3 regions of the Paenibacillus sp. FSL L8-0644 genome follow, and region 2 is predicted to be linked to each of the others. Evidence: riboswitches for the same ligand, from Rfam matches in the RefSeq annotation. Region 2 holds a riboswitch; each other region holds the start of a gene.

Region 1 (10,278 bases), 3.7 Mb from region 2:
TGGAGTTACCCAGAATGGGTTATTTATTAAGCAGCATGAAGTTATTGATGAAACCCTCTTCCTGTATAAAGATCGGGGTTTGGATTTTCGAAGTAAAGTCATAATAGTACACGCCGCGTCCTTCCTCCTGATTTTTCTGAGAGGCGCTGCCTAAATAGTAGATCCCCTTGCCGTCTGGGGACATATAGATAAAGCTGCGGGATGAAATGGGTAGCTCTAATTTGGTGCGTTTTCCAGTCGCAATATCAACAAGGCTATACTCGGGGTTGCCGTGATTAATGAAACGGGCAGTTACTAGGAGCAACTGATCATTACTGCTGGACATTGATAAGATTTGTTCGTTCTTTAGTGTAATGACAGACCGCTCTTGTTTAGTGGCGTTGTTGATCTCTGTAACCTTGTAGCTTGCTGGCATAGTAAAAGTATTGTTTTTTGACGCAATATCTGACCGTTTATCTTGCTCTTTCTCTGAAAACTGTGTAGTATAAATTGTTTTTTTTGCCGGATTATAGGCTATAGACCAGGTGTGTTTATCTTGGTTTTCATCATGTAAGAACTGCATTGTATGAGTCGATTTATTGTAGAAAATTGTTTTAAGTGTACGCTCTCCTTTTTTGACTGCAGCTAGTATAAGTGGACCTTCTGGAGTAGTTGGCACTATACGATTAATGGCAAATAAATTATCGGATAATTGTTCAGTTTTTTTTGAATTTAAGTCGTACGAAAATAGTTGGTCTCCCTTATCATCCACATCGGCAGAGTAATAAATTTTGTGATCAGGTAAGGACACCAGGGAAAGCGGGTATTGAGAGGTATAAGGAACATCGGCCAGTTTGGTAATTTTTTTACTGCTTAAGTCATATGTCATGACTCGCATAACCATACCTTTATCTGTATTTTTCCCATTCACATATTCTGTATAGGTCATGGATAGATATTGGCCTTGTTCTGAAGGAACTGTTTTTTTTCCTGATAGAACTTCTTTATATGGGACTGATTGCGTTGATGGAGCAGAAGATGGTGAGCAGGCAGACAATAGAGTTGGAACGAGCAAGTAAATTATAATGAAGCGAAAGCTGCTTGTTTTCAAAAGCGAACATCCTTTCTAAAGATGAGAAATTTACTAAATCGATTATGTTAAGAAAAAAGGGAAAAGGACAGGGTGTAGGCCCTATCCTTGTTTCACATGAAGAAATTAGAACGTATAAAAATATCGCCCCGAAAATGAGAGAGACGAACTCCATGTCAAGCCCAAATCCTGTACACCTGTTTTCCAAATATCAACAACAGCATCTGGCAGACTCCCATTGTCAGCCTTAGTGAAATCATGGACATTATTGTTGTCAATATTTCTTACGGAGATTTTTGTTCCAAACTCAGGGTTATCAATAGCCCCTTTTGTTGCACAGTCGCCTCTTTTTAGTGAATTGGAATTCTCACCAGTTGAGTCCGTAAAATTTGTCCCTCTACCTGTGCCTTGAACCCTGCCATTCGAAGTTCCGGTAATGACAATTTCATTATTATGCGCTCCGTATGTATAAGTCCCAGGTGCTTTGCGTGTACCGCGTGGTAATGCCTGAAGTGAAACACTATTAGTTGTAATCGCATTTTCCTTTTGATCAGGTAAGATAATATCTTTGATGTAACCTTCACCATCATAAATTACTTTTAAACCAGGCTGAGGTTCAGGGTTGTCAATATGATATACCGGCAGTGATTTGGCTTCTTCTTTGATTTCCTTAATTAGTGCCTCTTCTTTTTGTAGCTCAATTTGTTGTTCAGCAGTAAGTGGAGCAACAGCAGCTAGAGATTTTTGTGGTTCAGGTACAGGAGTTCCTTTTTCCAATACAACCATGTTATTGTTCTCGTCATATTGGATGATTGTACCCGCCAACATTTGGTCAGGGATTTTTTCCCCTTTCTCAGCATGAGAGATTGCTGGACTGACGACTCCCCAAGAAATGAGTAGCGTTACAGCTAGAAAAGCTTGTGGTAGATACTTTACTTTCATACAAAGCGCCTCCTCGAAAAATTTGTAAATCCATAGATAGCATAAATGAGCTCACATACTATATCAACCTTTTAATGGAATATATGAATATATTTATCTATATTTTTATAAGCAAGAGTTCATTATCCTGACATATACGACATTTAATGACAGTTTTATAACAGCAGATTTGATAGTCCAGTAGGAGTAAGAAGCTAAAGGAGTTCTCCAAATGAACATTAGGAGCTTATTAATCTACTAGAACAATTTGCTAGAGTGATGGGTGATATCATGGTATAATTTACCTTATGGATTTTGAATAGTGGTGGATGTTTTCGGACCACGGTGTAGCTTCCTGAAAGGGGGTGAAGCCGATGGTCAACCTTGTGTCGTGCTACGATGTGTTGCGTTGGATGGTTACGTTACTAAGCCTGGTGTTTAGTATTCGTAAACTTTATCGCTGGCTACGTCGGAAATTTCGGAACAAGCGAAAACCCACCGCGTAATTAGGTTGGCCCCTAACGGTGGGTTTCGTTTGCATTAACCATTAGTTATGCAGCGCGCCGTGGGTGATCCACAGCCTTTCAAGTCCTAAGAGTCTTTGCCGTTGGCGCGGCGAAGACTCTTTTTAGTATACGGACACGGTGGTTTACTCTATACCTAATTTTAACACTTCAATTGCGTACACGCAATTGGAGGTTAGGTCTTGTTTCTACCTTATCGTTCAAATTTAAATTATTGTGCAGCCTTTATTGACAAGCCTGTGACAACAAAATAAGATCGTAATGAAAAGAAATAAAGGAAGAAAACAGGTGTGAGCCGGACAACTCTATGTATGGGGTTTCGTAGAGACGATGTACATAGTTGTTGAGCATGTTCACTTAAAAGGGAAGTTCGGTTGATTCCGACACGGGCCCGCCACTGTATACAGGCATCAGCAGGATACTGCTGGAGCTTTCAGAACAGCCACTGGAATTGTGAAGAACCGGGAAGGCCTGAAAGATACGCCTGGAGTCAGGAGACCTGCCTGTTTTGACATCACTGTCAGACCCACGGGATTGCTGGGGAGGTGGTTAGGCGTGCTGCATACGGAATGTCTGAAACCGATCCCTTCTATATTATTAGAGTTGGCTTCGAGGTGAGTTTTGGCATTTTATATTGAAGGCATTTCTGACTGCTAATCAAGTGGTCCGGAATGCTTTTTTTGGCGTTTTACGTTAGGTTTATATGTTTTTACAAGATAGAGGGGGACTCATGAAATGATTAGCAATCGTAGTAGGCGTTCATGGTTCGTATGTACAGGGGTGATGCTGCTGCTAGCAGTTATGGCTCTTTCGGGATGTGCCAGCAATAAGACGGCGGATAGCTCCGGCAAGGGGGAGAACGCGTCAGCACAACAAACAGCGACAGATAAAAAGCTAGTAATGGCGTATACGTGGAAACCGTCAGGCGTTGACCCGCACGGAGATAATAGCTGGGATGTAATGCGATCCGGTGCAGGCGAGACGCTGGTACGTTTGAATGAAAAGCTGGAACCTATGGCTTGGTTGGCAAAGGAGTGGAAGCAGGACAGCCCTACAGTTTGGACGTTCAGCTTGCAGGATAAAGTCACTTTTCATAATGGAAAAAGTATGGATGCAGCAAGTGTAAAAGCGTCTTTGTTACGCTCTATTGAGAAAAGCCATCTGGCGAAGGATTTACTGAATGTGAAGTCCATTGATGTAAGCGGCCCGCTGGCCTTGAAGATCACGACAAACCAGCCGAATGCGGCGTTGGTGTCTAATCTAGCTGATCCATCGACGATTGTACTGGATGTGGCATCGATGAAAGATGAACAGAGTCACCCAGCGATGACAGGCGCCTTTAAAGTCAAAGCGTTCAACAAGGACCAATCGTTGGTCGTAGAGCGTTATGACGGATACTGGGGCGAGAAGGCACGATTGGCTGAAGCGACGATGAAGTTCATTACGGACGGGAATTCGCGCCTGATGGCACTGCAATCCGGTGAGGTGGACGTAGCGACGGATATTCCGGTTGATAACGCAGAGGTACTGAAAAAGAACGGCAAGCTGCAAGTGCTGTCAGCTCCGTCCTTGCGCACCCATATGATCGTGTACAATATGGAATCGCCAGTATTCAAGGATGTGGCGAACCGTAAGGTGGTGGACAGCCTGATTCCACGCGCATCGATTGTGAGCGCCGTCATGAGGGACTTCGGTACGGAGGCAAGCAGCCCGTTCCCGAGCATTCTTCCCTTCGGTAAAGTTGAGCGTAAAGCGCTGGACGGAACGGCAGAGCAACTTTTGACGAAGGATGGCTGGCAGAAGGACGCCCAAGGGACATGGACTAAGCAAGGCAAGCCGTTCGAGGTTACGCTGCTGACTTTCCCTCAGCGTCCGGAGCTCTCTGTTATGGCTGAGGTCATCCAAAGCCAATTGCTGAAAGAGGGAATCCAGGTCAAGATTCGCAAGGTGGAAAATATCGACGAGGCGTTGACCAAAAACGATTGGGATTTTGCTATGTACAGTATGCTTACTGCTCATACAGGAGAGCCGCAATATTTTATGGACATGTTTTATTCTTTGAAAAGCGAAGCCAATGTAAGCCGTTATAGTTCCAAACCGCTAGAGAGTATTCTGAACAGCCTGAAGCTGGCGAAGGATACAGCGCAGCGTAATGCCATGACACTACAAGCGCTGGATATCATCAATACGGATTTGCCACAGTCGTTCATTGTGCATCCTGATAATGTGTTTGGCGTGAAAAAAGGGGTGGAGGGTTTTACACCCCATCCGATCGAGTATTACTACATTACGACGCAATCCGATATTGCGGAATAACGAGCTGCGTATCCTATGATTCGTTTTATACTGGAACGTGTGGCGCAGCTGCTTATCATTGTATTCGTGGTATCCACGCTGACTTTTGTACTGATGCGGCTGGCCCCTGGAGACCCTGCTACCATTTTGCTCACCGCGCATAATATCCCTGCCTCTGAGGAAGCCTTGACGACGCTACGAAAGGAACTGGGCTTAAACGAACCGCTTCATATTCAATATGTGAACTGGCTGCGGGATGTGTCCACAGGGCATTGGGGCACTTCGTATGTATCCAAGGAGTCGGTGCTAGCCGAACTGTGGAACAGACTGCCCGCTACTGTGGAGCTAGCTGCTGCGGGCTTCGCCGTCATGACGGTGCTTACGCTGGGGCTGGGGCTGGCTGCCTCGCTAAAAATCAGCGGCCCACTGGATCGTCTGGGCAGGCTGTTCGCCCTGCTGGGATCGTCGATCCCCTCTTTTTGGTTTGGTTTTCTGTTGATCTATCTATTCTCCGTTCGCTTGGGCTGGCTCCCATCCATGGGAAGGGAGGACTGGACACATCTAGTGCTCCCAGCGCTGACTCTTGGCGCAGGTTTGGGAGCTGTGCAAGCACGCGTACTGCGCGCTCAAATGCTGGAGCTGGGTGACCGGAATTTTGTGAAAGCAGCGAAGGCTCGAGGCTTTTCACGTTTGCATATCCTGTTTTTTGAGATATTTAGGCATGCGGTTCTGCCTATAATTACACTGCTAGGTACCAATCTATCATTTATGCTGGCAGGTAATGTGATTGTAGAGACCATTTTTTCATGGCCGGGGTTGGGCAAGTATTTTATAGATGCGATTACACAGCGAGATTATCCGGTGATTCAGGGGTATGTTATTTTTGCCGTATTTTTAATTGTAGGAGTTCAGTGTTTGGTGGATGTGGTCCAGACGGCGATAGATCCGAGGCTGCGTTTGCGTTAAGGGGGAAGCTGAAAATGAAAAAGATACGGCTTTCCTTTCAAGGGAGCTTGCTGGCAGGAGGCGTACTGTTTGGTCTGATCGTGCTGCTTGGGTTATTGGCTCCATGGGTCGCTCCTCATGATCCTCTCCAAGTGGACCTTTTGAACCGTCTGGCACCACCCAGCCGGAAATATCCTTTCGGTACGGATCATCTGGGCCGGGATGTGCTATCACGGCTAATTTACGGGATTCGGATGAGCGTGCTAATCGCATGTGCGATTACTGTAGCTACGTTGTGCTTCAGTCTGCCTATAGGGTTGCTTATTGGTTATGTGCGTGGACGCGTGGACCAGCTGGTTATGCGAGGAATCGACGGGGTACTGGCTTTTCCTGATATTATTTTAACGGTGGCGATTGTGGGCATTTTGGGCCCAGGTTTTGTTAACATGACCCTTGCGATTATTGCGGTAAGGTGGGCGGGCTATGTCCGGTATATCCGTAGTCTGGTTCAAAAAGCCTGTCAGGAGGACTACGTTCGGTATGCCCGTTTATCCGGCAATTCACACGTACGTATACTGAGCCGTTATGTATTGCCACAAGCGTTGCCGCAGTTGTTGGTTTATGCGATATGGGATATCGGACGCGTGGTGCTGATGATCGCTGGGCTGTCCTTTCTTGGACTGGGTGTACAGCCGCCCAGGCCAGAATGGGGCGTGATGCTGCATGATGCCACCTCATATTTTCAGGTGGCTCCGCATGTCATAATTTTCCCAGGCTTGGCGATTATGCTATTCGTACTTGCCTGCCAGCTTTTGGGCGACCGTTTTTCGGAAAAGGAGGCGGCCAAATAGTGGAGGATCAAACAGCCCTTGGGGGCAAGGATACGATAGAACAAGTGGCAGGTCGAAAACCGTTGTTACACGTGGAACATTTGGAAATCTGCCGCACAGGCGCAGGAGCAAGCAGAAGTGGGAGCAAACCACTGCTGCGTGATGTGAGCTTTTCCATATATTCAGGGGAGATTGTGGCCCTGACCGGACCGAGCGGATGCGGCAAGAGCCTGACCGCACACGCAATCGCAGGCATGCTGGAGCCAGGTATCGGTGTTACGCATGGGCGTATCTACTATAACGGGGAAGACATTCTCCCGTTCCAGGAACGGCGCTGGCAAAGGCTGCGACGAGAGGATATTGCCCTGCTCATTCAACAATCGCTGAGCGGGTTAAACCCAATCCGGACTGTCCGCGCCCAGCTGATGGATACGCTTAGACTGCACGGGCGGCGTTGGATGCCGCATGACCAGATGGAGCCGGAGCACGCTGGTGCTGCATTATCCCACAATGCACCGCAGCAAGTCCACCCACTGGGCGTGCTGCCACGGATACGGCAGATGCTGAGCCGTGTCTCGGAGATAGCCAGAGGAGGCGCTAATCCAGTGCGGGAGGCCTATTTGCGCTCTCTGCTCTGCAAGGTAGGGTTTGAAGATCCTGAGCATATTTTGTCGTCGTATCCTTTTGAACTAAGCGGAGGCATGTGTCAAAGGGTGCTGCTGGCTGCCATGCTAAGCTCCGGTCCGAGCCTCTTTATTGCCGACGAGCCGACTACGGCGCTGGATGTGATCAACCGCGACAAGGTCTTGGCATTGCTGCAACAGTTGAGAGAAGACTTTGATCTCACCATATTGTTGATCTCACATGATCGCCAGGGTATGAGTCGCATAGCAGATCGAGTGTTGGAGATGAGCCCGGAAGGAAGGATGCACCAGTGATGCTGGAATTGAAGAATGTGACAAAAGCATACCCTGTCCGCAAACGGAGAAAAGGTTGGTTCAGCACGCAAGATAGCGAACAGGCCGTGAAGAAGGTGAGTCTGGAGCTACGACAAGGAGAATGTCTTGGACTGGTTGGAGAAAGTGGAAGTGGCAAAAGCACGCTGGCACAATGTATTCTGGGGCTGGAGTCGTTGACCTCAGGAGAGATTTGGCTGGATGAACAGCCCATTCACACCGGAAAGATGAAGGATGTTCAGCTGTACAAGCGAATCCAGTTGGTTGCACAGGATTCGTCCTCCTCGCTACATCCCCGTATGACCATTCGAGATATTTTAATGGAGCCAATCCACAACTATTTCCCTGAGCGAAAAGCGCAGGCGCTGGATATTTGTCTGTCTCTATTGGAATCGGTAGGATTAGAGGCTGACAGTCTGGAAAAATACCCAGCTCAGCTGAGTGGCGGACAAAAGCAGCGGGTATGTATTGCCCGAGCTTTGGCGGTGGAGCCAAATATTATCTTGTTCGATGAATCGATCGCCAATCTGGATACGACAACGCAGTCTTCTGTATTGGACATGCTCAAGAGAATGCAGGTGGAACGTCAGTTGTCCTACCTATTTATCACTCACGATCTCCCATCTACTCGTCAGTTTTGTGACCGCGTTGCCGTCATGGTTCAGGGGGAGATTGTGGAAATATTTAAGGAATGGGATGAAGAATTGTTACAGCATGAGTACACGCGTACTCTATTTCAAACGTTGGCGAATTAAGCCATAAGTTTAGGATTTTTCAAAATCCTCATTTCACAAATTTAAAAGAAATAAGAGGGTTGCTTGTCGAATAGTGTTGACAAAATTGAGCGTGATACCTATTCTAAATATGATTATGATAATCATTATCACATATATAGAAAAGGGGAAATACATTGATGTCCGTTCGACACCGCAAGACTGCTACCCTTATGTTGGTGGCGCTCCTCTTATTATCCGTTGTTTTGGGCTGCGCAAAGCAGGAGAACACACCTGCATCCACCTCTACTGACGGAGCTGCCAATGAAAAGTCGATCACGCTATCGTGGCCGCGTGACATTGGCACGATGAATCCTCATGTATACAATCCTTCCCAACTTTTTGCACAATCCATGGTTTATGAGCCGTTAGTCAGCTACAAGCAAGGAGGCAAGCTGGAACCTGCTTTGGCTGAATCCTGGACTATTTCCAAGGACGGTAAGACATATACGTTTAAGCTGCGCAAAGATGTGAAATTTTCGGATGGTACGCTATTTAATGCGGCCATTGTCAAAAAGAACTTTGACGCTATCATGAAAAATGAGAAGACGCACAGCTGGCTTGGTATAGTAGGCGTTCTCGACAAAACTGAAGCCGTAGATGACAGCACCTTCCGAATGACGCTCAAAGAGCCATACTACCCAGTGCTTCAGGATTTGTCTGTCGTTCGCCCGTTCCGTTTTCTGGGTGAAGCCGGGTTCCCGGATGATGGAGATACGTCCAAAGGAATCAAGAAACCTGTAGGTACAGGACCTTGGATGCTGGATGAATACAAGCAAGATGAGTATGCAACCTTTAAGCGTAATCCGAACTATTGGGGTACTGCACCGAAGGTGGATAAAATTACGGTAAAAATCATTCCCGATGGCGAAACCCGTGTGATGGCCTTTGAAAAAGGCGACCTGGATCTGATTTATGGAGAGGGTGTCATTAGTCTGGATGCCTTCAAACAGCTTCGCGACACGAATCAGTATGTTACCACGCTGTCCGAGCCTGTCGGAACAAGAAGTCTGTTGCTCAACTCGTCCAATCCCAAGCTGGCAGACCTTCGGGTACGTCTGGCGCTCCAGCATGGCTTTAACAAGCAGGCAATGGTGGAAGGTGTGACTTCAGGGCTGGAGGAAAAAGCGGATACGGTTTTATCCAAAAACTATCCGTATACGAATGTAAACCTACAGCCTGTTGGCTATGATGTGGAAAAATCCAAAGCGTTGCTGGATGAGGCTGGCTGGAAGCTGCCCGCAGGCGGTACAGTACGGGAAAAAGACGGACAACAGCTGGATTTTGAGCTGATTTTTGATAAAACCGATCCAATCCAAAAGGCGATGGCTGAAACCATTCAGGCTGAATGGGGAGAACTGGGTGTCAAAGTGAACCTGACCGGACTGGAGCTGACGGTTCAAATTAAGCGCCTTAGATCCAACCAGTTTGATCTGTACTTCTGGTATAACTATGGTGCGCCTTATGATCCGCATTCCTTTATTAACGTCATTGCCAAGAAGAGCTTCGGAATTTCCGAGACGCTGAGCGCCCTTCCGATGAAGAAAGATCTGGATCAGCAAGTACACGAGGCGCTCTCATCGACAGATGAAACCAAGCGCCAAGAGCTGTATGCTTCGATTCTGAAGACGCTTCAGGAGCAATCTGCCATTGTGCCTATTTCGTATATTAAGAAAACGGCAGTGTATCAGAAAAAGATTACGAACTTTGTATTCCCGGCCAACCGGGATGAAAATCCGTTTGGTGGGCTTGAAATCGGGAAGTAGTTAAAACCGAAGGGTAACGTTCGTTTACAGGATAGGAGGACAACTCATGATCAGCTATATCGGGAAGCGAATGGTAGCGGTCATTCCTATTGTTCTCTTTGCCACCCTCGTTACCTTTGCACTGATTCATATTTCACCAGTTGATCCGGCCGAGGCCTATTTGACGGCTGCTCATATTTATCCTACTCCAGAGATTCTG
Region 2 (10,278 bases):
GTGCGAGCCGCCGTATCTGCCCAAGCCATAAAAACAGCTCCGCCGAGCGCAGATAATGGAACAATCATACGGTAATCAGGACCTGTCACCAGACGAATGATATGCGGTACAACGAGTCCAACAAAGCCAATCACGCCACACACCGAGACAGCGGCTGCTGTCAGCAGCGTGGAAATAATCAGAACAGATAGCTTCGTCGCATCTACATGAACTCCCATGTGCGCCGCCTGACGTTCACCCAAAGCCAAAATATTCAGCACACGTGCCCGGTTCCATAGAAATACCAGCCCTATGACCACATAAGGTAAAAGGATTCCTGTATATGACCAACCGCGCAGACTAAGACTTCCCATCGTCCAGTACAATATTTCATTGACCGTCTCCTTCGACATGGCTGTCAGAAAGGAAACAACCGCTCCCAGAAAGGATTGCATCACCACACCCGACAAAATGAGACTTTGTGTCGGAATTTTCCCACCTTCCCGTGCCAACGTCAGCACCATCCACAGCGTAAGCATTCCGGTCGTAAATGCCACTAGCGGCAGCGTCCATATGCCAACAAATGAAAATTGAAGGCCCCAATAAATCAGTACTGCCGCTCCTACCGAAGCCCCCGAGGATACCCCCAGTGTATACGGATCAGCCAAAGGATTACGCAGCACACCCTGAAATCCGGCTCCCGCCAGCGCCAGCGCTGCTCCTACCAACATTCCCAGTAACACTCGTGGCAATCTGACCTTCAAAATAATCTGCTCTGAGGATGTATTCCAATCCGGTGTAAACGTATCGCCTAACCACGGTAGGTGGTTAACCAGAATGCCCGTGATTTGGCTGACCGGAAGCTTGGCCGAGCCGATGCCAAGACAGAGCAGCAGCGTCAGCAACAGCAGGACAAGACCTGTCCCTCCAAAGCCGATCAGTTTACGGTTCATTTGAAAATTTCAGGATACACGCCCTTGGCCACTTCCTTGAGACCTTCCGTTACGCGTGGACCCGGACGACTGATCAAATTATCATCCACGGCAAACACCCGGTTGTGGCGAACAGCCGATATTTGATCCCATCCACTGCGAGCTTTAATGATATCACCGAGCGTCTGGCCCGTTTTGTCGTCCTTGACACTTTTGCTGTACAAAATCACGTCAGGGTTCGCAGCAATAATATTTTCCTCACTGATTTGGTACCACCCCTTCTGCGTGGCACCTACATTTTCGCCGCCCGCCAACGTAATCAGCTCGTCCATAAACTCGCCTTTACCCACTGTCCAGCCTGGTGAAAACTCGACGTATACCCGCAGCTTCTGCCCTTTACCGATATTTTTAATTCCTTCTTTTACTTCTGCTACATCTGCTCTCATCTTGTCAGTCACCGCTCTTGCTTCTCTCTGATGATCGGTGATTTTCCCATACAATTCGATGTTAGCCATGACATCTTCCACTGTCTTCGGTTCCGTTTTAAAAATCATAATTCCCATGTCGCGCAGCTTGGTCGTAGCCTGTTCACTAAGTGATATCCCTGCAAAAACGACTTCCGGGTTCGCAGCAATGATCGCCTCTTCGTTCGGTTTCATAATACCGCCCACTTTAGGCTTTTTCGTAGCTGCTTCCGGGTAATCAGAGTAGTCGGAGACGCCGACAATTTCCTTATCCAGCCCAATGGCGAACAACGCCTCGGTTTCTGCCGGGGAGACGGAAACGATTTTATCCGGCGCTTTTTTGAATGTAAATTCCTGTCCTGTTGCATCTTTAACTGTGAGCGGGTAAACCGTTTTGCCCGGAGGCTCTTGTGCGTTTACTGCCTGTCCCGGCTGCTGTGAAGAAGCCTGACCCTCTTTATTTTCTGCATTTTTTCCATTAGCGCCACATGCACTCAGCACAACTGCCAAAATCAGAGCCAATAGACCTGTTGTCCACACCTTTATTTTTTTTCCTGCCATGATTTGCACCCCTTCATAAATAAATCGTTAAGAGCGTTACTTGAACATCATCAGATATCTTCTAAATCTAGCCTTTTTTCCTATCAAAAACCCCCGCATCCTCATATCAGGACACAGGGGTCACGTTAGCGCAGATCGTGCGCAGGCGGCAGCTTCTTTCCGCATGGACAGTCACTGCGAACACGTCATCCTTTCCTCGAAGGATTATGGTGACAGGCGGACGGGCAGGTATCCTGACTTATGGTAAAATACATGTCCTGAAATTCTTTCATATGCTTAGTAACATATAAAGAGGACTAACGGGCATGTTTCCATTTACAGTGGCGGGACCGCGCCGGATTCACACCGACTTCCCTTTTAACAGCGCAGGGAGGGAAACCATAGTTTCATCACGCTGCGCCGACCTCGTCTGCTGGATATTTGATGTAGTGGTAGTCAAGCCGTTCTTTTACTTGATGATTATAGGTTAAAATGAGGCGGCTTACAACCCAAACAGCCTCTTTATCCGCTGGTGTCTAACCTAATGAGGAAGCATTTCCGCTATGTAATTGTGCGGTCCTGCCAGCCTCAATTGAATCCTTAATGCTTCTCCCGGCTTCGGATTCAGACTCCAAAAATCATGGCCCGGTATCAGCATGCAAGCTAGCTGACGAATTACGCCACCATGCGTAACGACCAAAACAGAGGGCGACGTAGCAGTCAAATCCATGGGTTGAACTTCCATAGCAACACGCCATTCATACAGAGAGTCAAGAAATTTGCGCAGACGATTTACAAAATCTGTCCAAGACTCTCCACCAGGTGGGGTGATCCGTTGCGGCTCATCAATCCAAGCCCGATACAACGACACATCCTTGAGCATGTCATACGTTTTTCCATCCCACTCGCCAAAATGAAGCTCTCGCAGACATGGTTCCATCATAGGAGGCATAGTAGATAGGGAACGCCCAGACGTCAACTCTGATTCCGGCACAATGATCTGCAAGGTCTGGCGACATCGCATTAAGTCGCTGCAATAGATTCGAGCAAAGGACTGACCTTGCAATTTTTCCTGCAAAGGCTTTAATTCCTGCTCTGCCCCCGGTAGCAAACCTAAGTCGGAGTGTCCCAGATATCGACGTTCCTTGTTCCATAAGGTTGTGCCGTGACGAACTAACACGAGCTCCATATCCCAATGCAGATCTTCTTTAGCATCATACGGCACCTTATCCTCCTGTGAGTTCGGTCTTTGTGCGTATTCTACTGTCCTTTTTGCTGCTATATCTTGTTTCAAGAAATGTCACTTCCTGCTCGATCATTATTCAGTGTGTCACTCCTCACCCTCACCGCACCCATCCCAAGGCAAAACAACCTGCGGCTCCTAACAAACACAATCCTACAAACATACTGGACACGGCGAACATCAGCTGGATCGTATGCCGTATATCTTTCGACTCTAGCGGTCGTATCCAATCCCCCATGTATGCACGAAAGGAGCGCACGCCATGATACACATTATATCCTCCAAGACGAATCCCCAATGCACCAGCAACAGCCGATTCCGGGAAGCCACTGTTCGGACTTGGGTGCAGACGAGCGTCTCGCTTGACTGTGCGCCAGCTTCTTGCAGCATCTCGTTTGTACATCCACGCCGCTATCACAAGCATTGCCGCTGTCAGGCGTGCTGGAATGTAGTTAGCCACATCATCTAGACGTGCTGAAGCCCAGCCTAAATGCAGATACTTTTCATTTTTGTAGCCAACCATGGAATCGAGCGTATTCACAGCACGATAAGCCAGCGCCAAGGGTGCTCCCCCGATCAAGGCATAAAAAAGCGGGGAAATAATCGCGTCCACGATATTTTCAGCGACCGTTTCAACCGTACCGCGTACAATCTCAGGCTCATCAAGTTGCTGCGTATCCCGCCCGACTATCATGCCCAGCTCCCGCCGTGCCGCAGCCAGGTCATCCGCCTGCAACGCTCGGTAGACTGCCATTCCTGCATCCTTTAGTCCTTTGGAAGCAATCGTGGTCGCAATCAGCACTATTTCTGCGCCGACAGATAACCACGGATGAATCCAGGCAAGCAATTGCAACAGCGCCCAGGCGAGCGCAAAGGAGCCTCCCGCCACAATGAGTGGAAGCAGTATACCTGCACGTTTCAGCCCTCGGTCACTTCGGACCTGGCAGCGAATCACTTTTTCCAATGCTGAAATGGCATGTCCCATACCGATGACTGGATGCGGCAACCACCTCGGGTCACCGATCAGCCTGTCCAATAGATAGGCTGCCAGGATAATCAAGCTAACTGTCACGCCGCTCCTCCTCCTCCAGCACTTCACCCAATACAGATAGCAGCCTGTTATTGGCTTCTGCATCCTTGACTGCAATCCGAAAATGGCTCGTCGTCAGTCCCGGATACATAGCACAGCTACGTATAAGGATTCCGCGTTGTCCAAGCGCCTGCTGAATAGCTGATGCGCTCCACGTACCCGGCGCCCTTGCCAGCACGTAATTGGCTTCGCCGGGAACGACACCGCAGCCCCATTCCGCCAAGCCGGTCAACAGACGGTTGCGCTCCGCAGCAATCAGCTCCTGTGTTCGGCGCTCATATGCTTGCCCACTTTTCAGACATGCCTCCCCAGCCAGCAACGCTAACCCATTCACACTCCAGGTCACCTGTTTGGCCGTCATTCGCCGGATATAGTCCGGATGAGCAATCGCATAACCCAATCGTAGGCCAGGAATGGCATAAAATTTGGTCATTGACCGGATCAAAATCACATGAGGATAGCGATCCAGCACAGGCAGCAGTGAGATTCGCCGTTCCAGCGGAATAAAATCAATGAATGCTTCATCCACCACCAGCACAGTACCCGTTGTGCCAGCCGCCTCTGCCAGCTCGCACAGCTCCTGCTCACTATATTGGACGCCATTTGGATTATTCGGCTGCCCGAGGAACAAAACATCTACCTGCTCCATGAGCTGAAGGATGTCCTCCACGTCCGCCTTCCATTGAAGCGAGGCCTTCCCATACACCCGGTTGACCTCGGCTCCGCATTTGCCAGCCAGCTCGGCATATTCCGAAAAACACGGCTCCACTGTACCCACACGCTTAGGAGCTAGTCCCAATAACAAGAGCGCCATGCTCTCAGCCGCTCCGTTTCCGATACTTAACGACTCCGGTGGAACATGCAGTCGCCGTGCGAGCATATTTTTAAAATTCCGATGCCCAGGGTCTGGATAGCGAATCACAGTGTCAAATGAGTGTTGCAGCGCCTCAAGCACCTCAGGCGGTGGACCAAGCGGATTAATATTTGCACTAAAATCTACAAAATCAGCAGCAGTCCCGCCAAATGTCGCCGCAGCTGTTTCCCTGTCCCCGCCATGACCGTAAACCTCTATCATTGCCTCTCATCCTTTCCGCCCGTTTCCAATCATTTAGCTCCATTATGAGGCTGCTTTTTGCGTCCCGTCAATGCAAATGAGCTTTTGTACATGGCTCACTTGGGTTACAATAGAAGGAGGCACACATAAAATTACACAGTTTATATACGGAGGAATGGACATGCTGTTCATCGACAACCAGGGGATACACGATCCAGCCATTAATCTTGCTATTGAGGAATACGCGCTCAAGCATCTACCGCTGGACGACAGCTATTTGCTGTTTTACATTAATCAGCCTTCTATTATTATAGGCAAGCATCAAAATACCATTGAAGAAATCAACGCCGAGTTTGTCAGAGATAACAATATTCAAGTCGTTCGTCGCCTGTCCGGCGGCGGTGCTGTATATCATGACCTCGGTAATTTAAATTTCAGTTTTATTACCAAGGATAACGGGGAGTCCTTTCATAATTTCCTCAAATTTACGCAACCTGTGATTGATGCTCTGCGCCAAATGGGAGTAGAAGCTGAAATGACAGGCCGCAACGATCTGCAGGTCGGAGAACGTAAAATTTCAGGAAACGCCCAATTTGCCACACGCGGACGTATGTTCAGCCACGGTACATTGATGTTTAACCTGAATCTGGACAATGTGGCTGCATCACTGCATGCCAATCCCGAAAAATTCAAATCCAAAAGCACTAAATCTGTCCGCAGTCGCGTAGCTAACATCAGCGAACTGATGGACCGTGAGATGACCATAGAGCAATTTCGCGAGGAACTGTTGCGTTTCATATTCGGATCAGAATTGGATCAAGTACCTCAATATAAGCTCACCGATACCGATTGGGCCAAAATCCATGAAATATCCAAAGAACGCTACCAATCGTGGGATTGGAACTACGGTCTATCCCCCGAGAGCAATATCAAGCACACACGTAAATTTCCAGTCGGTATTATTGATATCCGCATGGATCTTAAGGAAGGCTACATTCGTGATATTAAAATCTATGGGGATTTCTTCGGTGTGGGTGACGTTGCTGATATTGAAAATATCCTGCGCGGCAAGCGTTATGATGAAGGTGAGGTACGTCAAGCCTTATCCTCTCTCGATTTGAAGCACTATTTTGGTAATATTGAGTTGGACGATTTTGTTGGACTTGTATTTTTGGAAGACTAACCGTTACTTTTTCCCATCGTTTCAAACCAATACTTCAGTGGTTATAAGGGGACAGGCTCTTATAGGAGCCGTCCCCTTTTCCTTGCGATATTGTCATTTTGAATATTATAAGATACAATTTTAGCATTGCCCCATGATAGAGATAAAGGAGAGAATACCGATATGTATAAATTAATTGCCATTGATATTGATGATACACTCATTAACGACCAAAAAGAAGTTACACCAGCGACACAACAGGCATTAGAAGCTGCTGTAGCGAAAGGTGTGGTGGTTACCCTCGCTACTGGACGAGCTTATGCCTCTGCACACAAAATTGCTCGCCAGACTGGTTTGAACGTGCCGATCATTACGTATCAAGGAGCTTTGGTTAAAAACCTGCTGGACGAAAACGTGCTGTATGAGCGTTATGTTCCACTCGTGGCTGCACGCCGTCTGTATGAATTCTGCGTGGAACGCAATCTGCATCTACAAACGTATATTGATGACAAATTGTACACACGTGAAGATAATCAGAAAATCAAAGATTACACGGAGCTGAACAACACGGAATATTTTGTAGAGCCTGTATTCAGTAAAGTTATAGAGCAGCCGGCTCCTAAATTGCTGATTATCGACGAGCCGGAAGTGTTGGATGAATTAATTCCTGAACTTCGCGTACTGCTTGGCAATGAAGTTCACATTACAAAATCCAAGCCTCACTTTCTGGAAATTATGCACCATGAAGGCACCAAGGGTCACGCGCTTACCTTCCTTGCAAACCATTTTGGCTGTGAACTGTCGGAAACGATTGCCATCGGCGACTCTTGGAACGACCATGAAATGCTTGAATGCGCTGGTCTCGGCATAGCGATGGAGAATGCCATTCCTGATTTGAAGAAGCTGGCTGATTACATCACTCGCAGCAATAACGAAGATGGTGTTAAGCACGCCATCGACAAATTCGTACTCAATGTTGAATAAGCAAAAAGTGCCTGCTCCCATAATTCTTAAATGAAGTAATACAACAACAAAGCCTCCAAACTGTCGCATGATCAGTAACATACGACAGTTTGGAGGCCTTTTCTGTCAGATCATATAATAACCTGACCGCTATAAAATATCAGGCAGCAGAACGTAACTTACGCCTGTTCACCAAACGGATAATTCCATTGTTCATAAGGATTAGTCCGGTCACAATGAGCAGCACCCCAACCAGCATCCACCAGCTTACATGCTCTCCATACAACAACGCTCCCAAGCCCACCGCAATCGGCGGTGATATATACAGCCACGTCGTCGGAAACAGGGGATTTGTACGCTCCATGAGCCAGTAGAACAGTGTATGTGCAATCATCGAACCAAACAGGATCAGATAGAGTAAAGACCCCATGGCAGGAAGGTACTGCCACCCCTCAGAACTCCACGGTTCCGTGATCGCAGACAGTAACAGCAGCATCCATCCCCCATGGATCATTTGCGCCGCATTCAGGGCAATCGGGTTCGTTTCACGAAATACATCCATCACTCGCTTGGAATAAAGAGCTCCCCCTGAATAACACAGCTCCCCCAGCAAAATAACAAGGCATCCCGCCAGCCACAGACCACTGATCTGAACCGCCAATCCGGGCAGCACAACCAGCACCACACCAAGAAAGCTGATCATGCAGCCAACGACCGTAATCCGTGACGTTTTTTGCCGTAGCAGTACAGATTGCAAAATGACGATCATCATCGGCCCAGTAGCTGACAGAATAGCTCCGATCCCGGAGCTGACATATTGCTCTGCCCAATACAAGGCCGAAAAGGTACCGAAGGTCGTTCCTGCTCCAATCAGCAACATTTCCTTACGCCATAATAACGACCATTTCACCTTTCCGGTCAGCTTCATAGCAATAAATAATATCGCACCTGCGGCGAAAAAACGTACCCCTGCCGATAAAAACGGCGGAAGCCCGGCTTCCACTCCCACTTTTATGGCCAAAAACGTTGTGCCAAAAATAAGACACATTACTGTAAACGCGATCCCAATCATGATACGTCCCTCTCCCTTCAGTTGCTTTTAAGCATACAGGGAGACGAACAGAACAGTTGTATAACTACAGAACAGTTGTATAACTACAGAACAGTTGTATACGTTTTTGAAGTGCTATATAGTACAATACACACAAAGGAGCGTGGATAGCATGGGTAAGAACAACAGCGAACTACTTTTTCCAGCCGATCATGCCTTAAAGCTGTATGAGCAGGTTATCCATTATGTAACTGTGCGGATCGATCGCGGGGATTGGCAAACAGACATGAAGCTGCCGTCCGTACGAAGCTTGGCTCAGGAGCTGGGTGTACATCGGCTAACTGTTTTCCGGGCATATCAGGAGTTGAAGCAACGAGGACTGGTCTATGTAAGGGACAAATCAGGATATTACGTTCATGCTTCCCAAGCGACTGGACATGCAAAATATGCTGGCTACTCGAGACATACGTCCATAGACCTCACGATTCACTCCAAATCTGCCCATGCGGCAGATGATCCGTCAGTTTCAGCCTGGAGAGGAATGGATGGACTTACCCGCGTTCAATCAGTGAATGCGAATTTCCAGTTTTCCAAAGCGCTGATTGACCCCTCTCTCCTGCCCAACCGATTTTGGGGAGAGCTGATGATGCAGGTTTTTGAAAAGCATCCGAAAGTAGCAGCCACCTATTCCGCTGTACAGGGTGATACCGAGCTTCGGGAGGCCATGGCGCAGCATTTTAGCGTGGATAAGCATTTTGCTTTATCACCGGATGAAGTGATGATTACCTCGGGAGCACAGCAAGCCATTGATTTAATTGCCCGATCTCTGCTCCATACAGGAGACCGTGTATTGATCGAACGCCCTGCTTATGGTCCTGCCATGGAAATATTCCGCAGACAAGGCGCACGTCTGACCATGACCGATATTCGACCAGAAGGATATGATATGGACCAGATTGAGTGGTGCATGAAAACGGAAAAACCACGTCTCTTTTATATGAATCCGACATTCCACAACCCGACGGGCTTTACGGTCCCCGATGAGCAACGCAAACGACTGCCTGAACTAGCCGAGCGCTACGGCTGCCTCATTGTTGAGGATGACAGCACCTATGACATCAGCTTTGGGCAAAAGCCTCCTTCTCCGATTTTCGCCTATGATGTTTCGGGAAGCGTCGTCTACATTCGAAGTTACAGTAAATATGTCGCACCCGGTCTACGAATCGCAGCCGTGACCTGCCGACCACAGCTCATGAACAGCCTGCTCAACGTCAAAGCGTTGGTGGACAATGGATCGCCACTGCTGAATCAAAAGCTATTTTTAGAATACTTTCAATCTCCACGTATGCAGCAGCATATTAAAAAACTATGTATCGCGCTCCAGATTCGTAAGGAAACGATGGAAGACAGTCTCCGCGATTCCGGTTGGACATGGACCAGCCCAGCGGGAGGACTCAACCTGTGGCTCCAGCTGCCTTCTACGTTGAAACCTAATGAATTACTTGCCAAAAGTGTACAAGAATCTGTATCCTTTGTCCCCGGCAATGTATTTGATCCCATCGGCGCAGAGGGTAAAACGCATGTACGACTGTCCTATTCATACGCCAACGAGCTACAAATCAAAGAAGGAATCTCCACCCTTCTACGTATCAGTCGAACGATGTAAAGGTAAAATGCACCTTTATTCTAACGGCAAACTCATGCCGGTGTGTGCCAAACTAATCCCTTCCAGAAGCCCATAATTGCGTGTGACATCCACATCATGGGACATATGTGTAAACACTGTGCTTTGGGGCTTAA
Region 3 (10,278 bases), 3.5 Mb from region 2:
GTCAGCTGATCATACATTTGCATGGCGTATTTTTCACTGCTGCCGCCTGTGGTCAGGACTATCTCCTGGCAGTTCATCGCTTGCGCAACTGATATGGCCTGCACGACACTGGCTTTATAAGCTGACGTGGAAAACGGAACGACCACACCACGCGTGCCTAGTATGGAAATACCGCCAAGAATGCCAAGCCGCCCGTTCAGCGTTTTCTTGGCAATTTCTTCACCGTCCGGTACGCTGATGACGACACGGACACCTTTGGCCGATCCGTGCTCCTCAAGCACACCTGTCACAGCCTCCGTAATCATCCGGCGCGGCACCGGATTAATCGCTGCTTCTCCAACAGGCACAGGCAGACCGGGCTTCGTTACCCGCCCCACGCCGATGCCACCGTCCAGTTCAATGCCCGGCTCCTCGCGCCAGCTAACGGACGCGATAATTCTCGCCTGATGCGTGGCATCTGGGTCATCGCCACCGTCCTTGATCGTCGTGCAGGAAGCTTCGTCCGCGTCCAACACAGGCTCAATCAGCTCAAACGCCTGATCGAAGCCCGCGGGCAGCGATATCACTGCTTCCTTCGGCGGAATGCCCGTGATGAGCAGTTGTACCGCTCCTTTGGCTACTGCAGCCGCACAAGCTCCTGTCGTAAAGCCTGACCGCATTGGCTTGTCCGGTGCGGGAGCTTCACCGCTTTTCATCCGTTTGGGCTTGTCGGCGGACGCTGCTTCCTTTTCCATGCCAATTCCTCCTTAACCTCTTCTGCTGATCATGTTCCAATTCATTTCATGATACAGCAAACGGACAACCGCATCTAGCGGACAGCCATTAAGGAGATCGCATTCAATGCTGCTACGACAATTGTACTGCCGCCCTTGCGTCCAATATTCGTAATGAACGGAATATCCAGCTTGCGCAGCTCGTCCTTGGATTCTGCCGCCGATACGAAGCCTACGGGCATGCCAATCACCAGTCCGGGCTTGGCCGCTCCTTCTTTCACCAGACGAATCAGCTCCAGCAACGCTGTCGGCGCATTACCAATCGCATAGATACCACCTTCGCTCGCCTGAATCGCTTTGCGCATCGAAATAATGGCGCGTGTCGTATTCAGCCTTTTCGCTTCTTCCATGACGTCAGGGTCAGATATGTACACATGCACATCCCCGCCAAATTGACGGATACGATCCTTACTCAGCCCCGCTTGAATCATCTGCACATCTGCCACTACCTGCTGGCCTGCGCGAATAGCTGCAATCCCGGCTTCAATCGCTTTTGGATGAAACACCATGCTGCGGCCCAGCTCAAAATCAGCAGATGCATGAATGACACGCTGTACAACGGGATATTGCTCTGCTGTAAAAGGATGCTCTCCCAATTCTTCTGTGATCATCTCGAAGCTTTTGCCTTCAATCTCCTGCGGCTGTACCGTTAGCGGTTTAAATTCTGTTTTGAAATCCATGGTAGACCACTCCCTTATGGAAAATTAGAAAATAGTTTAGGAAAATGACAATTCATTGCTACTAAATCATGGATACCTCTAAAAAACACCTGTTTTAAGATGACTATATTTTAAATACATGCCAGAAGTCGTTCCTGATGAACTGGACTCGCAGGGGTAAGGCTCAACTCAAATTGAAGTTTTCTCTTTTGCTGTACGCAGTGCGTTGATGACTCCGTCGAAATGATCAAATACTGTGCCAAATTCCACTTCCGGCCTGGAAATCAAAAGTACGTGAATCCCCAGCTCCAATGCAGATTGAACCTTTTCATCCACTGCTCCCGTGCTTCCGCTTTCCTTGGTGACCATCACGGTCGTGCCATAGTGCTTGTACAATGCTTCGTTCATCTCGCGGGAAAAGGGTCCCTGCATGGCAATAATATTTTTTTGCTCCATGCCCAGTTCGCCGCATTTCTCCATATTGTCCAGGCGCGGCAGCATGCGTATAACCAGACGAATCTCCGGGTCTCCGAGTAAATGCTTGGTGAACGTGCCGAGCGTCTTACTGCCCGTCGTAAGCATTACAGAACCTTTGAGTTGCTTCGCTTCTAATGCGGCTTCTTCATAGGAAGACACGATGTGGAGCAACGGATGATTGTCATATACAAGTCCTGTCCGCTCATAGCGAATATAAGGAACCCCGGACTCGCGAGCGGCTGTCATCGCATTCGCATGTGCTTCTTCTGCAAAAGGATGACTGGCATCAACAACCGCCTGTATTCCAAGCTCCCGAATCATTGCAGCCATTTCATCGGCTGTCATTCGGCCTGTACGTACGTCTAGTCCCGCTTCAGACAAGCTGGCTGCCGCGCTTTCGGTTACGACTGAGGTCAATACGTTGAAGCCATTGTCACGGATTTGCAGCGCCAATTCCCGAGCATCGCTCGTTCCGCATAGCATGAATATCATGAGCCCTTCACCTGCCCGCTTCCATTCACTACAGATGGCGTATGTGAATGCTCGTGATGGTGATCATGGTCATCATGGCTGTGAGCATGGACATGCTCATGAGTGTGATCGTGGCTGTGTGTATGGTGATCATGATGGTCGTGCTCATGTGCATGATGGTGGTGATGTTCATGTTCATGATGATGATCGTGGTCATGGTCATGATCGTGGTCATGATCGTGGTGATGATGGTGGTGCTCCTGCGCCTCCAGACGGAACTGGCAGTTATCACAATTGGCCGTAACCTTGCCGAACAAACCTTCCTTAGCTCGCTCCAGCACCAGTTCAACCAATTGGGGATGGAAACCAAAATATCCGCCCATCTCCACTTGTAATGCAGGGTGAGCCTCGGCAAATTCCTGGGTCATTTCTCCGATGCGTTTAATCAGCACACCCGTGAACAGAAAATAGGGAAGCACGATAATCTTTTTGGCCCCCAATCGTACACAACGCTCCAATCCATCGGGAAAGGAAGGCTGCGTCACACCGATAAAGCTGCTCTCTACCCATGTATAAGAAAGCTTCTCCCACAGCATACGGGTGATTTTGAAAAAGTCACTGTTCGCATCTGGATCGCTACTTCCGCGTCCTAATACAAGTACCGCCGTTTCCTCGTCAGGTACCTCGACAGATGCCTCGACAGCGCTAATCATCCCCGCTGGAACTGCAACCGGCTGGGCCTCTTTCAAGCGGCTTAGCAGAATGCTGACGATTTTCTCGTGAACACCAATCGGACGTCCGTATACAAATTCCACCTGCGGATATTTCGCCTTTGCCCGGTCAATAGCCATCGGAATATCAATTTTGGCATGTACCGCTGCGAACAAAATAATCGGAATAAGAACGACACGCGTCGCCCCTTTCTCCACACAAGTTTGCATCCCATCAGCAATGCTGGGACGTGCCAGCTCCAAGAAACAGGTTTCCACGCACATATCCGGTACCCGATCTGCCACTGCCTGTGCAAATTCCAGCAGTTCCTGGTTCCCCTCCGGGTCCCGACTTCCATGTCCAACCAACAATATTGCATCCACTGCTGTTGTTTCCTCCTCTTGAATAGGGATAGCCTGCATGACGCCCTATTTTATATATATGCTTGTATCCCGTTCATCAGGCCTTCAGTCCATTAATCACCACAAACCGCATTCACTTCTACCGTTACTGGTGCATCTTCATGCCGGAACCCCGCAACGACACCTACACGCTTAAAAAATTTATGAAAGCGCTCATTCGGATGCCCTTTTTCCTTATATTCAGCGATGACGTTCTCCACGATGTCAGTAATCTGATCACCCGAAATTCCTTCCGCTACAGGCTGAGCGGCATGAGCATTGCGGCCGAATTTTTTGCCACCGAGGAAGAGATCGTACCCACCCTTGCGATAGACGATTCCGATATCCTCTAGTACGGCTCCATAGCAGGCCATACCGCATCCGTTCAAAGCAATGCTCGTTTCCTTGGGTGCCTGTAATCCGCCAAGTACAACCTGTAAATGCTCAGCCACAGGCACCGAGTCATCCTTCTCCATATTGCAGAAGTCGCACGCCTTCACCTTAAACACATCGCCAATCGGCATGACAATGAATCGTTCATCCCGCAGCCGCCCGACCAGTTCCTCGGGGTCTGCACACGGCACGCGCAGCACGATCTGATGATCCGGCGTGTATTCCAGCTCGCCGTCATCACCCGCTACCTCGGCGAGCAGCGCCATCTGGCGAGCGGTGAACTTCTTGTTTCCCACACCCGGGGAAACACCCACCTCAAACAGCGCAGGCTTGCCAAAGCCGCCTGTCGCCATCCCGGCCGCGGCCCCTGCTCCGGCCACCGCCGACGTTCCGGCGGTGCTCTTGGCGGTAGGCGCTTGCCCGCTCCAGCGAGCGTTGGCTTCGCCAGGCAGCTTGCCGCCGACAGCGAGGCGGCTTAGCGCCTCTGCCGCCAGCGATGCCGGGGCCGTGCCGGTTTGCACAGCAGTTGTTGCCTGCACGGCAGCCATCGCTTGCGGGCGTGCCTGCGTCGCAACCGCAGCGCCGCTCGCGGAGGGTCCAGCGGGCGTAGTCGGGGCTGCTCCTGCCTGCGGTGTACCCTCTTGCGCTCCCAGCGACCACGGCTCCGCTTCCGTGCGGAGACGCTGATGCGGCTTGAGCGCCTGCTCGGTCGCATCCAACGTGTATTTGCGCTGATATCCGCGCGGAGTCACGATCAAACCGTCATACACCGTCGTCGAGGAATTGCCGATGATTACAGTCGTCAGCATCCCGATGTCATGGTTCAGCATATCTTCCAGCGTCGTTACAATAACTTGCTGACGCTCACGATAAGCACTTTTCACCAACCCGACCGGAGTTTGCGGATCGCGGTAACGCAGCAAAATGGACTGCGTCTCCACAATCTGGCGCGTACGCCGACCACTGCGCGGGTTGTATAATGCAATCACAAAATCAGCTGAAGCCGCAGCTTCTACACGCTTCACAATCGTTTCCCACGGGGTCAGATGATCACTCAGACTGATCGTGCAAGCATCATGCATAACCGGCGCCCCCAGCAACGAAGCACAGGACTGAATTGCCGAGATCCCCGGTACGACTTCTACCTCAACCCCGTCCTCGCGTCGCCAGCCTTTTTGCATCAGCACTTCGTACACCAGCCCTGCCATGCCATAGACTCCTGCATCTCCACTGGAAATGACGGCTACCTTCTTGCCCATCTCTGCTTGGCGAACCGCCTCCTGCGCACGGCTCACTTCCTCTGTCATCCCTGTACGTACAATCTCCTGTCCGTTCAACAACGGACGGATCAAATCAACATAGGTATTGTAGCCGATAATGACCTCACTTTCGGCCAGCGCATCCAGCGCCCGTTTTGTGATATGTTCCATATCTCCTGGTCCAAATCCAATCACCAACAATTTTCCTAATGGGCTCATCGGGCTCCTCCTATTCATCCTTTTCAGGGCAGCTATGCTATCTATTCCAATGATTTTTGGACATCCTGTAACTCAAAAAAGCCCCATCCTACCCGGATGGGGCTTCTATGTACGTATCTCTCATCAGACGAACAAACAGCGTAAGAAGACACGATTTGTCTTCCTCCAGCCTGCCGTTGTTTTCCATCTGTCTGTTTACGCTTCAAACGCTGCTGCACGTTCATATCCACGCAAACCTCTAGCCAACATGGAAAAAGCAACGTGTGCCTGATTTCCTGATTTCGTACACCCATCCTCTCCGCGAAGGTTAACGGTGCATACAGATCAAGGTAGGTCTCCTGGCTTGGCATCAACAGATTCTTTCGTCTTCCCCGTTTTTCACGAGTGACCATTAAAAAAAATCCTCTTCCTTACAGTGGCGGGACCGCTCGGGATTTGCACCCGATTCCCTGTTACCCTTTGCTCAACCGCAAAGGCACCTTGTCTGTCCGCTATTTGATTATGGGTCTTATCATAACCTTGCCTCAATCAGTTGTGCAAGCACGAAAAACGCTTTATTTCAAGTTCTCTGCTTTATTTTTTAACATATGTAGCAATTCGTCCGGGTCCGCAGAGATACTTAATAACGCTGGGTGCTCAGCCCCGGTAAACCCTTCTTGCACGCTATGACGCACCATTTCTACTAACGGGTCAAAATATCCATTCACATTCAGCAGCCCAATGGGCTTGCGATGAATGCCAATTTGCGCCCAGCACAATACCTCGAACAGCTCCTCGAAGGTTCCCAAGCCACCCGGAAGGGCGATAAACGCATCGGCCATCTCGCTCATTGCCGCTTTACGCTCATGCATGCTTGCTACCTCAATAAATTCGGTAACTCCCCGATGAATGATCTCTGCATCAAATAATAGGGTGGGCATAATACCAGTGACCTGACCGTTACCCGCCAGCATTCCATCCGCCACCTCTCCCATTAGCCCCCTGCTAGAGCCGCCATAGATCAGACGGATATGATGGCGAGCCATGGCTTCTCCCAGTTTGCCTGCTGCCTCAACATATACCGATAAATGTCCAGGTCTGGACCCGGCAAATACGCAAATAGAATTCATTAACGTCTCAGCTCCTGTCCTAAGTAGCATCGAAACTTATTCATTATATTAGATAAACATTTTCGCTATAACAAAAATCTTTGTCGATGCATGTCCAACAAAAAAAGATAAAGACCTCGGAGGCCCTTATCTTTATTTTACTCTGTATCCCGAAATATAAGTTCATTTTTTTAGCATACTGCATTTATAATTTTGATCTCATTTCAATGACCATTCACGATCTTCAGACCACAGCCATGCACCGAATCGTTATGTTCAAAATATTTGCCCAGCTCCACCATCATCGCGCCCATGCGCTCTTCGGTTGGAAACACGACTCGATCAATCCCTTCTTCCACAATGGACTGTGCAGTCACCTTCCCTACGGATACAGCAATCACATCCTCACGAAAAGCTTCCAGTAAATCCTCGATTCGATTTTGCTCTCTGGCATATTGGGCCAAAAATCGAATTTGCGGACCACTCGTGAATGTAACGGCATCAACATTACGATGGATAACATCCTCCAGTAACGCCTGCAATTTTGCTTCCTCAGGTGGGATATGCTTATAAGGAAGTACCTGGCGGGTCACTGCCCCCTGCTCGTCCAGCCATTTTACCAACCGTGGGGCTGGATCGCCATGCAGTTGCAACAGCACTTCCTTCCCCTTCAGATCGTATGGGGCGAAAGCTCCTGTCAATCCGATCAAACTTCCGTCCTCGTCTCGTACTGCTGGCGTAAAGCCACGCTTTTTGAGTCCATTGACCGTCTTGTAGCCCCGCGCTGCAATGTTGGAGGATTGCAGCAACTCTATAATCTGCTCAGCCACGCCCATATCCTCTGCCATATCGAACAGGGCATCCAGCCCCATGCCTGTCGTGAAGATGTACCAGTCCGGAGGGTTCTTTACCCACGATACAACAGCGTTGCGCAGCTCGATATCATCTAGAAAAACAGTGCCCTGGGCCGGACGATGTACTGGCTCCCCTCCCATCTTCACAACTAGCAGCGCCATTTCGTCTGCTTTACGGGGACCAGCAAGAGCGACTCTCTTACCTGCCATGCGTTGTGCCATTCTGTTTCCTCCCTAGTAGAAGTCGTATTTCTTTCTACCAAGTATACAATCAGAGGGGTAAAAGACAAATAAGAATTACTTTTTCGATGAATACAGGAATCTTATAAGTGGGTGTGTCCTGTTCTGTCTCCCTGCCGGCTTTCTAGCTGACTACTGCTATCCCGCTCTCCGTTAGATGCCTTATCATCTCCGCCTTTCCCTTTAGATTTGGGTCGGAGCAACATCCATAGTACCAAGGGCATAAGTACAAAAAAAATGATCATCACCGCGGTCCACTCCCGGCTGAAATCAAAAACTTGCACGATGTTGGAGAACAGCATAAACGAACAGACATAACCTAACAAACCTACGGGCCAAACCATCAGACTCCCCCAGGCATGGGAGAACATACGCTTTACCGCCAAACTGGTAACGTACAGATCAATTCCGATCTTCGTAAGAAAGGTGGGTACGGTCAGTGCTGCCACGAACAAGTCGAACCGATCCAGAAAGTCCGTTAGCTGCAATTGACGCACCAGTTCATACGATGGATAGAACAGCCGTGACAAGATAGGAACACCAATAACCAACTCCGACTGCAACACCAGCATGATCAGAAAAGCGGTTCCGAGCAAATGCCCATACCACGCACTACGTCCATTATAACTCTTTCCAGAAATCACAAAGGGAACCATCAGGATATCGGCCATATATCCCAGCATGCGCCAGCTGCCCTTGATCACTCCCTCTACTTCTGGATGTAAGTAGGGTCTCAGCATCGAAAAATCCATATTACGCCCAAAAAAAAGTGGCATGGTCAACAGCGTCAAAATCAACATCGGCAAAAAAATCTCGGCCATATTCACGATGGTGCTTATTCCGCCTTTGGCCATAAATACCAGAGTTAACAGCACAATAAGAGAAGTGACCACAATCGGAGTCAGCGGCAAAAGCACAACCTCCACTAAATCTGTGATAATTCTCAAATCCCGTGCAAAAATGATCAGGAATAAAATAAGGTAGACTGCAAGCAGCATACGTCCCAGCACAGGATGAGAGCTCACCATCGCCTGCATTAGATCCTGGTCAGGAAAACGACGCTTGAGTTTCAACATCGCCCAGATCGGCAAGCATAGCACGATAGCCGCAATTATACAGGTCCAGTAGGCATGCTGATTCGCGTGATCCGCTGCCTGCGCCGGAGCATGTATAAGGGTAATACCGACCTCCATCAATACACCCAGCAGTACGATTTGTCTGGTTGTGAACTGTTTCATACAGGTCATCCTCCTTTTATCCGCAGGCATCCAATACACGATTTACAACGTAGGGGGGAGCCACATGTCAATAAAACGGGTCAGCCATGTAGCCACATAAACGGTGCTCTTCGTTGATGTTCCGTAAATCCAGATACTAATGCTAATAACATACAATACTCGAGAGACCCAACGATTGATGGCTGGTGCATTGTTAATATTTTTACGGTCAATCAGATACATGAAGAGCATAGCCAGCACCAAAGGTAACAGAAATACTTTATTCATTCTGGATTTGCTCCTTTTTGACCCCGAATGGTTTGGTGACCGCACCAATATTCTCAATATGCACGACCGGATTTATGGTGATCTCCACCTTGGGATATAGTTGCTCCCATTGAGGTTTAATCCGTTTCCATTCATCCGGGTGACTCGTAATAATAGCCCGGCCCAAACCAAGTACGTCTGAACGATACTTTTGCTGAATCACGTGGACAGCCTCTCCCAGCTCCCTCTTGATTTCCTCGGCTGTCTGCTGCTCCAGCCACTTCAAATTTTCCTCGTTGGAAATATCGAAATTCGTCTCATTTTCCTTCACATTCCCATTGCAGTTCATATGAACGGTCATTCGAATCTCATTCCCCTGAATAAAGGGCTCGATATGGACTCTATTTTCGATGAGATGCACAGATATGTAACCTTTACCCTTGGGAGGGGGGATAAATATCTCTGTCTCCTTGGCTTGCTCCATACCCAACAGCAGAAACCGACTGAGATGGTTATCAATAATCCCTGTTAACCTGTCTTGTCGAAAGACTGCCAATCCATCGATCTGAATATTCGTCTTCTTGTCTTTAAGACTAGCGGGCCCATTCTTCACCAGAGACATTACTGGCACCACCGGGTCAATGCCTTCCAGCAGGACGGAATTCATCAGCAGTTTAACGGAACGAGGTTTTTTCATATAGGAAAAGTTAAGCTCACGCACCATTTCCGCTGGATATTGCTCAATCGGAGCATCTGCCTGAAGCACTTCCATCGCTGACCCCTTCGTGATAACAACCAGGGAAGACAGACGGTTCTGCGGAATACGTGCAATGACATCCATCATTTTGCTAATCCCTTCCCGTGCCAGCGTCTCGCCGAACAGCAGTACCCGCCGATGGGAGTAATTAAGTGTTCGCGAAACCCCGCGCTGTTCCTCGGTACTTGCTCCTCGAAAGCTTGGACCTGTTTTGGACTCCAGATAGTAGGACTTCGTACCGCTTGTACCTCCCCCTCCTCCTGTGCTGCCCGAAGATCCTAGTTGTCCAGGCAAAGCAATTTGCATCGTTACCCGGTATTGATCGCCTTCCTTGTCTAGCCCGGTACCCATCACAAAGGCCACATCGTTCACTTCACGGCGATCCCAGCATCCTCCCAAAAGAACAGAACAAAGCAGCAGACAACAGAGCACAGCCGCTTTACGTATTTTTTGTGTATTCGATTTGGGCTTCATCACCATCCCTCCTCGGTG

Evidence for each region. Region 2 has a riboswitch for cobalamin ahead of NSS94_RS07300 (ABC transporter substrate-binding protein). Riboswitches for the same ligand answer to the same signal wherever they lie in the genome.
Region 1: linked by a shared signal. The riboswitch ahead of NSS94_RS24275 (ABC transporter substrate-binding protein) and the one ahead of NSS94_RS07300 (ABC transporter substrate-binding protein) in region 2 are both predicted to bind cobalamin.
Region 3: linked by a shared signal. The riboswitch ahead of cobJ (precorrin-3B C(17)-methyltransferase) and the one ahead of NSS94_RS07300 (ABC transporter substrate-binding protein) in region 2 are both predicted to bind cobalamin.

The regions. Positions count from the first base shown of each region.
Region 1 covers NZ_JBBOYN010000001.1:5,354,787-5,365,064, reverse strand. The annotation lists gene NSS94_RS24285 (hypothetical protein) at 20-1,090, opposite strand; gene NSS94_RS24280 (hypothetical protein) at 1,196-2,011, opposite strand; cobalamin riboswitch at 2,838-3,035, shown strand; gene NSS94_RS24275 (ABC transporter substrate-binding protein) at 3,250-4,830, shown strand; gene nikB (nickel ABC transporter permease) at 4,846-5,775, shown strand; gene NSS94_RS24265 (ABC transporter permease) at 5,790-6,605, shown strand; gene NSS94_RS24260 (ATP-binding cassette domain-containing protein) at 6,605-7,522, shown strand; gene NSS94_RS24255 (ABC transporter ATP-binding protein) at 7,519-8,295, shown strand; gene nikA (nickel ABC transporter substrate-binding protein) at 8,454-10,079, shown strand; gene nikB (nickel ABC transporter permease subunit NikB) at 10,126-10,278, shown strand, end outside.
Region 2 covers NZ_JBBOYN010000001.1:1,612,568-1,622,845, reverse strand. The annotation lists gene NSS94_RS07305 (FecCD family ABC transporter permease) at 1-932, opposite strand, end outside; gene NSS94_RS07300 (ABC transporter substrate-binding protein) at 929-1,936, opposite strand; cobalamin riboswitch at 2,143-2,334, opposite strand; gene NSS94_RS07295 (histidine phosphatase family protein) at 2,457-3,209, opposite strand; gene cbiB (adenosylcobinamide-phosphate synthase CbiB) at 3,259-4,230, opposite strand; gene cobD (threonine-phosphate decarboxylase CobD) at 4,220-5,323, opposite strand; gene NSS94_RS07280 (lipoate--protein ligase) at 5,484-6,485, shown strand; gene NSS94_RS07275 (Cof-type HAD-IIB family hydrolase) at 6,648-7,448, shown strand; gene NSS94_RS07270 (DMT family transporter) at 7,588-8,499, opposite strand; gene NSS94_RS07265 (aminotransferase-like domain-containing protein) at 8,651-10,144, shown strand; gene NSS94_RS07260 (MBL fold metallo-hydrolase) at 10,160-10,278, opposite strand, start outside.
Region 3 covers NZ_JBBOYN010000001.1:5,119,431-5,129,708, forward strand. The annotation lists gene NSS94_RS23175 (cobalt-precorrin-5B (C(1))-methyltransferase) at 1-734, opposite strand, end outside; gene NSS94_RS23180 (precorrin-8X methylmutase) at 809-1,453, opposite strand; gene cobK (precorrin-6A reductase) at 1,622-2,401, opposite strand; gene NSS94_RS23190 (sirohydrochlorin chelatase) at 2,398-3,474, opposite strand; gene cobJ (precorrin-3B C(17)-methyltransferase) at 3,567-5,363, opposite strand; cobalamin riboswitch at 5,675-5,860, opposite strand; gene NSS94_RS23200 (LOG family protein) at 5,918-6,472, opposite strand; gene NSS94_RS23205 (uroporphyrinogen-III synthase) at 6,676-7,527, opposite strand; gene NSS94_RS23210 (GerAB/ArcD/ProY family transporter) at 7,629-8,783, opposite strand; gene NSS94_RS23215 (hypothetical protein) at 8,826-9,050, opposite strand; gene NSS94_RS23220 (Ger(x)C family spore germination protein) at 9,043-10,260, opposite strand; gene NSS94_RS23225 (spore germination protein) at 10,260-10,278, opposite strand, start outside.